One region of the Salmonella sp. HY31 genome, then DNA from elsewhere that is predicted to be linked to it. Evidence: predicted binding sites of a transcription regulator. Region 1 holds the regulator's gene; the other holds the start of a gene.

Region 1 (4,216 bases):
GCTGATTTCGGGCGCGGTTCTGGCTCCAGAACGCGCGCCAGGCTTCGCCTTTTACCTCAAACTCCACTTCGGCCAGACATTCCGCCGTATCGCGCGTCATCAAATCGTTTTGCGATTGCGATACCGTATTCAGGCGCGGCGTTTCGTGGTACAGCGCCAGGCAGATGGCGTCAAGCAAGGTGGTTTTTCCCGCGCCGGTCGGGCCGGTGATGGCGAATAACCCGTTACTGGCAAACGGTTCGGCGGTAAAGTCGACCTTCCATTCTCCTTTCAGCGAGTTCAGGTTTTTCAGACGCAAACTGAGAATTTTCATGCCTCATGCTCCTCATTCAACGCGTAGAGCGTGCTGGAAAAGAGCTGATTCAGGCGCTCGCGCTGCGGGGTATCTAACGCTTCCAGCGCCAGCCGCCGCGCAAAAACCTCCTCCACGCTAAGCTCGCTTAATGTTTCCCGCCGTTCGTTCGCCAGCGAGCGTTCACGCTGTTCGCGGCTACGACGCACCAGTAATACTTCTACCGGTAGCGACTCCGTTAATGTCTGTATTTTTCTTTGTATATCATGTAGATAATCATCGCTGGTGATTTCAATATCCAGCCAGACGGAGGGCGATTGCTCAATGCCGCGCCACTGCTCAAGCTGTTCGGTAATTGACGCCAGGTCGCCTTTTAAAACCGCCAATGGTTGGCTAACGGGGATGGCCAGACTTTCGGTACTTTGCCATTTCCCCTGGTCGAAGGTCACCAGATGCACGCATTTGCTTTTGCCGCACTCATCAAAGCTGAGGGCGATGGGGGAGCCGCAATAGCGGATATGCTCTGTGCCGCCGACACATTGCGCGCGGTGAATGTGTCCCAATGCGATATAATCCGCTGGTGGGAAATGCTCCGCCGGAAAGGCATCCAGCGTACCGATATAAATGTCGCGTACCGCATCGCTTTTGCTGGCGCCGACGGTGGTTAAATGCCCCGTCGCGATAACCGGCAACTTCCGTTCGCCGCGTAGCAGGCACGCTTCCTGGTACTGCTGTTGATAATAATCGGCAATCGCATGAAGGAGTTGCTGCTGTTTCTCGCTGCCGGACAACCCCGCCTGGCTGGTAATAATGTCGCGCGGGCGCAAAAAGGGAATGGGGCACAGTACGGCGCCGGGAGAACCATCGCGGCGATGAAGTAGTTGCGGCGCATAGCCCGCGCTGGCGATCACGGTTGTATTGAGAAACGCCAGAATTTCGCGTGACTCGTTAAGCGTGGCAACGGAATCATGATTACCGGCCAGCACCACTAAATGACAGCCTGTTTGCTGTAAATTAACGACAAAACGGTTATAAAGTTCTCGGGCATAGCTTGGCGGCGAACCGGTATCAAAAATATCGCCTGCGACAATAATGGCATCCACCTGATGGGACTGCGCGGTCTCCAGCAGCCAGTCCAGAAAAGCCTGATGCTCCGCGGCGCGGCTTTTACTGTAGAAATTTTGTCCCAGATGCCAGTCAGAGGTATGGAGGATGCGCATAATAGTTCCATGCAAAAAAAGCGTGAACGGGATTATACACGTCATCCCCTCCATTTTTGGGCGCAATTTACCGCCAGTAGACGGTAATGCAATGTTTCAACGGTGTCATAAATCATCAACATGCTGTCAATACCACCCCTTTTTTTCATAAATCTGTCATAAATCTGACGCATAATGGCGCGGCATTGATAACTAACGACTAACAGGGCAAATTATGGCGAGACGTATTCTGGTCGTAGAAGATGAGGCGCCGATCCGTGAAATGGTGTGCTTCGTGCTCGAACAAAATGGCTTTCAGCCCGTAGAAGCCGAAGATTATGACAGTGCGGTGAATAAACTTAATGAACCCTGGCCGGATCTCATCCTTCTTGACTGGATGTTGCCCGGCGGGTCTGGGTTACAGTTTATTAAACATCTCAAACGTGAAGCCATGACCCGGGATATTCCTGTGGTTATGCTGACGGCGAGAGGTGAGGAAGAAGATCGCGTGCGCGGGCTGGAAACCGGCGCCGACGATTACATTACCAAGCCGTTTTCCCCCAAGGAGTTGGTGGCGCGCATTAAGGCCGTTATGCGGCGTATCTCACCGATGGCGGTCGAAGAGGTGATCGAGATGCAGGGACTGAGCCTTGATCCTGGCTCTCATCGCGTGATGACCGGCGACAGCCCACTGGATATGGGGCCGACCGAATTTAAATTACTCCATTTCTTTATGACGCATCCGGAACGGGTTTATAGTCGCGAACAGCTACTCAACCATGTCTGGGGCACCAATGTGTACGTTGAAGACCGGACGGTCGACGTGCATATTCGCCGTTTGCGTAAGGCGCTGGAGCACAGCGGCCACGACCGGATGGTGCAAACGGTACGCGGGACAGGGTATCGTTTTTCGACCCGCTTTTAATGCCTTTTCCGCCAGTAGATCACAGGCTTCTGGCGGAGAAGGCTTTCCATTCTTGAGGGAGTATGACGCGTGCTGGAACGGCTGTCATGGAAAAGGCTGGTGCTGGAGTTGGTGCTCTGTTGCATCCCCGCGCTTATCCTTAGCGCTTTTTTTGGTTATCTGCCGTGGTTTTTACTGGCGGCGGTGACGGGACTGCTTGCCTGGCATTTCTGGAATTTATTGCGCCTCTCCTGGTGGCTGTGGGTCGACAGAAGTATGACGCCGCCGCCGGGACGGGGAAGTTGGGAGCCGCTGTTATACGGTTTACACCAGATGCAGTTGCGAAATAAGAAGCGCCGCCGCGAGCTGGGGAACCTGATTAAACGTTTTCGCAGCGGCGCGGAGTCGCTGCCTGATGCAGTGGTACTGACCACAGAAGAGGGCGGCATTTTTTGGTGTAACGGTTTGGCGCAACAGATACTGGGGCTACGCTGGCCGGATGACAGCGGGCAGAATATTCTCAATCTGCTGCGTTACCCGGAGTTTACCCAGTATTTAAAAACGCGTGATTTCACCCGTCCGCTTCATCTGGTGCTGAATACCGGGCGGCACCTGGAGATCCGTGTCATGCCTTATACCGATAAACAACTCCTGATGGTGGCGCGCGATGTGACGCAAATGCATCAGCTTGAAGGCGCCAGGCGTAACTTTTTCGCCAACGTTAGCCATGAGTTGCGTACGCCATTGACGGTATTGCAAGGCTATCTGGAAATGATGCAGGAACAGGCGCTGGAGGGGGCGACGCGAGAGAAAGCGCTGCATACGATGCGCGAGCAAACGTATCGTATGGAAGGGCTGGTAAAACAATTGCTTACGTTGTCTAAAATTGAGGCGGCCCCGGCGCTGTTATTAAATGAAAAAGTGGATGTACCGATGATGCTGCGGATCGTGGAGCGTGAAGCGCAGACGCTCAGCCAGCAGAAGCATACCTTTACGTTTGAGGTCGACGATAGTCTTAGCGTTTTGGGCAACGAAGAGCAGCTACGCAGCGCGATCTCAAACCTGGTGTATAACGCGGTAAACCATACGCCGGCGGGAACGCATATTACGGTGAGCTGGCGACATGTCGCGCATGGCGCTGAGTTTTGCATACAAGATAACGGTCCGGGGATTGCCGCTGAGCATATTCCTCGTCTGACCGAACGCTTCTACCGTGTCGATAAAGCGCGTTCGCGTCAAACGGGCGGCAGCGGCCTGGGGTTGGCGATTGTGAAACATGCGCTGAATCATCATGAAAGCCGCCTTGAAGTCGACAGTTTGCCTGGTAAAGGAACGCGATTTAGCTTTGTTCTGCCGGAACGTTTAATTGCCAAAAATAGCGTCTAATTACCTTTCGTAAGTATAACTTTCCATAAGCCAGCGGATGCTGGCTTATTTTCTTTGCAGTTAATGCGGGGGCGCTGAAACTTTCAACGTCTGGTGGTTTTTTGTTCGCATGATTAGCCATAACTTTTTCATGAGAATGGTGTTTTATTCTGGTTGTAAATTTCATATCGCTATATTCATCTGGTTTTTAGATCCCACCTTGCTTTAAAACGTTATAAGCGTTTAAATTGCGCTCCAGGTGCTGTCATTACGGCTGCATTTGCGCGGTAAATCGAAAAACAATTCTTCGCCGCATCGGTCCGGGAGTTTTTCCCGCTGAAATTGATAAAAAACGCCGCTTTATAATCCTCCGGGAAAGGCAAAAATTTTAATGTTTACAACATCACCATCCACAGGCAGTAAGACTTTATGACCCATCAGTTAAAATCGCGCGAT
Region 2 (4,216 bases), 930 kb from region 1:
TCTTTTATATCACTTTTTATGCAGATTAATGCATAAATTATCACAATGCTAAAAAACACCTTTTAATCAAAATAATAGAAAAGAAAAGAGGTATTCGACACTGCTTCCTGTGAAATTTCTCGCCTTTACAGGATGTCTTAAAATAATGAACAAACAATGACAATCCACAAAAAGAGAGAGAAACGTTTCGCTTTTAATAGACAATGATCGATATCACAAAATTGACATATACACATTTGTTATAGATATAAAACTATGTTTCATATAAAGCCATATATTATCTAAGGCGTTGATACTGTATTGTCAGTTACAAGCGGCAACACTGACAAATCCGAAGGGGGAATGGGGCGTATGGCATCTGGCTGCTTGCGCCCCGGTAAGCGTTATCGTTCAGCAACCAGACGGATGATGTCCTCATCCTCCTTCCGCTCGCTTGCCGCTATTGCGGGTTCAGCGTCTTTTTCTGGTTCGTTTGCTTCACAAAGGCGGCGCAACAACGCGTTTTGCCGCTTCTGTTGATCCAATAACGCTTCGAGCAATTCTATCTGCTCGTTAGCGCGGGAACTTGCCCGGTTGACAAAGAACCAGATCGCCAGCCCGACCACCAGAACCACCATTGATACTATTAAAGATGCAAGAGAAAACGCACCAGAGTTTAAAACATCGTTCATTTCACCACCTCAATGTAGAGACGTCATTCTACCACTGCTACACGGGAAGGAAATCTCTGGTATAAAACGTTTACCAGGGAATAAATTTATTGATGGCGCAAATACCGCTGAAAAATTGTACATCCTGATCGCACATGATATTAAACACCTGCGCCCACAGCAACAGGCATACCACCACCACGATGCCGAGAACGACCCATCGAAATTTTTTCACTCCACTCTCCGATCTTACATCTTATGTCGCTAAATTATCATGGGTTACCTAAACCAGGAGTAACTGTAGCGGCATTATATGTTTTTAGGAATGATTCACTTGTTTCAATCAATGTACACGCTACTCTTATTCTAACTAAAAAAGAAAAGAGGTAGTAATGCGTTTGATCATTCGCGCAATTGTATTGTTTGCCCTGGTGTGGATAGGCCTGCTGCTGAGCGGCTATGGCGTACTGGTGGGAAGTAAAGTGAACGCTGCGGGGCTAGGCCTGCAGTGCCATTACCTGACTGCACGTGGCACCACCACGGCGCAATATGTCCATACCAATAGCGGCATCATTGGCTTTTCTGACTGTCCCCTTTTCAGAAAAAGCGCCACTGTCGTGGATAATGGCTAAGCGATAATAAATAATTTCACAGCGAAACTATCACGGATGATTACCCTATATTAGTTGTTGTTTATAAGCGTCGTTAAATAATGTTTTAATAACCGTTAAATAAGCCGACAGTCATTATCCTCTTTGACCATTCCATCTCACCAGATGTTATAAAAAAAGCAGCTACATTTTTCGCGGCTGCTTTTTTTAACGTCATGCTAATAACGTTGCTTAGAAGGGATAATCGTTGTAACCCATTTGTTCAGAAATTTTACGCGCGGCGGCGTGTAACATAGCCACATATTCCTGTAGGCGCTCTTCTGAAAAGCGCAGCGTCGGGAACGAAATGCTTAACCCTGCGATTACCACGCCAAAACGGTCGAATACCGGTACGCCGATACAACGTAACCCTTCTTCCTGTTCTTCATTATCTTCACCGTAGCCTTGCGCACGTACTTTATCCAACAGCGGCAGCAACGCTTCAGTACTGGTAATGGTTCGTCCGGTGCTTTGTTTATACTCTACGCCGTCGAGAATCTGCTTAACCTCATCGCGATCGCGCCAGGCCAGAAGCACTTTACCGATGGCCGTACTGTACAGCGGATTACGACGACCAATGCGTGAGTACATCCGTAGATTGTACATAGAGTCAATTTTATGGATATAGACAATACTGTCTTCATCCAACGCGCCAAGATGGATAGTTTCTTTCGTCAGACGAGACAGTTCGCGCATCTGAATGTCCGCACTGCGGATCAAATCAACATTTTGCAAGGCTCGCGCGCCCAGTTCAAACAGCTTTAACGTCAGAGAGTATTTTTCAGACTCCCCCTCCTGAGCCACGTAGCCCAGCGTTTTCATGGTTTGCAAAAAGCGATAAACGGTGCTTTTCGACATCATGACGCGCTGCGATAGCTCGGTAATCCCTATTTCACGCTCTTCACCCAGCGCCTGCAGAATGCCGAAAACCTTCAGCACAGAAGATACAGAATCAGGCTGTTTATCCAGATCTGCGTTTGCCATTTATCACCTCATTACGAGTGTTTTATAAAATTCAGAACGAGTTTTTATTATAATTTCACGCCAGGTCGCCCGCAATCCATCTTTGCTTACTTCGTTACAAATCTGCGACATAACACCTCAATATTGATGCTAAAATTATTATTCAGATCATAATTATCATTATTACAAAATACTTATGGAAAAAACACGGGCCGACGGCCTGCCCCTCCCGCAGAGATACGGTGCTATCCTGACGATTATTATCGGTATTTCGATGGCGGTTCTGGATGGCGCAATCGCTAATGTCGCGCTGCCAACTATTGCGACTGATCTACACGCCTCCCCTGCCAGCTCTATCTGGATTGTCAATGCGTACCAAATCGCGATTGTCGTCTCACTACTTTCCCTGTCTTTTTTAGGCGACATGTTTGGTTATCGCCGGATCTATAAATGTGGTTTAGTGGTATTTCTGCTTTCATCATTGTTTTGCGCGCTTTCAGACTCGCTGCAAATGCTCACGCTGGCGCGCATTGCGCAGGGGTTTGGCGGCGCGGCGCTAATGAGTGTAAACACGGCGCTGATTCGACTTATCTACCCCCAGCGTCATCTGGGACGAGGCATGGGAATTAACTCTTTTATCGTCGCTGTCTCTTCCGCCGCTGGTCCAACAATCGCCGCGGCGATCCTGTCCATCTCATCATGGAAATGGCTGTTTCTGATTAATGTCCCATTAGGTATCATCGCCTTAATTCTGGCTATACGCTTTTTACCGGCAAACATCGCCCATGACGCTAAGCCTCGCTTTGACTTACCGAGCGCGGTAATGAATGCGCTCACATTCGGCCTGCTGATTACTGCGTTGAGCGGCTTTGCTCAGGGACAGTCGCTAGCGTTGATTGGCGCAGAGCTGCTCGTCCTGGTCGTGGTTGGTTTTTTCTTCGTTCGCCGCCAGCTTTCTTTGACCGTCCCCTTGTTACCCATTGACTTGTTACGCATTCCGCTTTTTTCACTCTCGATCGGCACGTCAATTTGCTCGTTCTGTGCGCAAATGTTGGCCATGGTCTCGCTACCTTTTTACCTGCAAACCGTGTTGGGCCGCAGCGAAGTAGAAACCGGCCTGTTGTTGACGCCCTGGCCGCTGGCCACGATGGTGATGGCGCCGCTGGCCGGTTACCTGATAGAACGTCTTCATGCCGGTTTGCTGGGGGCGCTGGGAATGGTGATAATGGCAGCCGGATTGTTTGCTCTGGTCATGTTGCCAGACTCCCCCTCCGATGTGAATATTATCTGGCCGATGATCCTTTGCGGCGCAGGGTTTGGCCTGTTCCAGTCGCCGAATAATCACACCATTATTACTTCCGCGCCGCGTGAGCGCAGCGGTGGCGCCAGTGGGATGCTGGGCACGGCGCGACTGTTAGGCCAAAGTACTGGTGCCGCACTGGTAGCGCTGATGTTGAACCAGTTTGGTGACAGCGGAACCCACGTGTCGCTGCTGGCGGCGGGCTTTCTGGCGACCCTTGCCGCCATCGTCAGTGGACTTCGGATCACCCACCCCCGGATCAAGGGATAAAAAAGGTTCATCGCAGGTTAGCGTGAACCAATAGAAAACGGCAGTCAGAACGTTTAGGTTTGTATTCGCCAGAACACCCCCTGAACTTTCAAAACTGCCGTTACTATGAATGCTAGCCTGACTTCTCTTTCTGGAAAGGGTTCAGTGTCTCTTCCTGCACTAAAATTACTCCCGATACACGGCTCATTCGCCTCCAGCCTCTGACTTCCCTAACCCCATATTGTCGCTCCGCATATTCACGATACTTCCCTGCGACGTACCTGCTCAGTTAGAAGGTCTCGCTGGATGTACCCGTTCGCCGCTTACGCTGCTCATCCTGCGGCATTATGACCGAAAAAATCAACTGGCTGCCTGAGCGTCAGCGATACACCTCCACCCTGTCG

Evidence for each region. The regulator PhoB, encoded in region 1, activates phosphate uptake and scavenging genes when phosphate is short. The targets are predictions, from matches to a motif close to CTGTCATAAAACTGNCNNAT.
Region 2: the regulator PhoB is predicted to act here: its motif matches at 2,376-2,395, upstream of kdgR (DNA-binding transcriptional regulator KdgR).

Annotation. Positions count from the first base shown of each region.
Region 1 is NZ_CP170479.1:3,561,821-3,566,036, reverse strand. Features, by position in the region: gene sbcC (exonuclease subunit SbcC) at 1-313, opposite strand, end outside; gene sbcD (exonuclease subunit SbcD) at 310-1,512, opposite strand; gene phoB (phosphate response regulator transcription factor PhoB) at 1,727-2,416, shown strand; gene phoR (phosphate regulon sensor histidine kinase PhoR) at 2,486-3,781, shown strand; gene brnQ (branched-chain amino acid transporter carrier protein BrnQ) at 4,190-4,216, shown strand, end outside.
Region 2 is NZ_CP170479.1:2,634,234-2,638,449, forward strand. Features, by position in the region: gene ACE15A_RS12460 (YebO family protein) at 384-671, opposite strand; gene mgrB (PhoP/PhoQ regulator MgrB) at 742-885, opposite strand; gene ACE15A_RS12470 (YobH family protein) at 1,043-1,282, shown strand; gene kdgR (DNA-binding transcriptional regulator KdgR) at 1,493-2,284, opposite strand; gene ACE15A_RS12480 (MFS transporter) at 2,460-3,833, shown strand.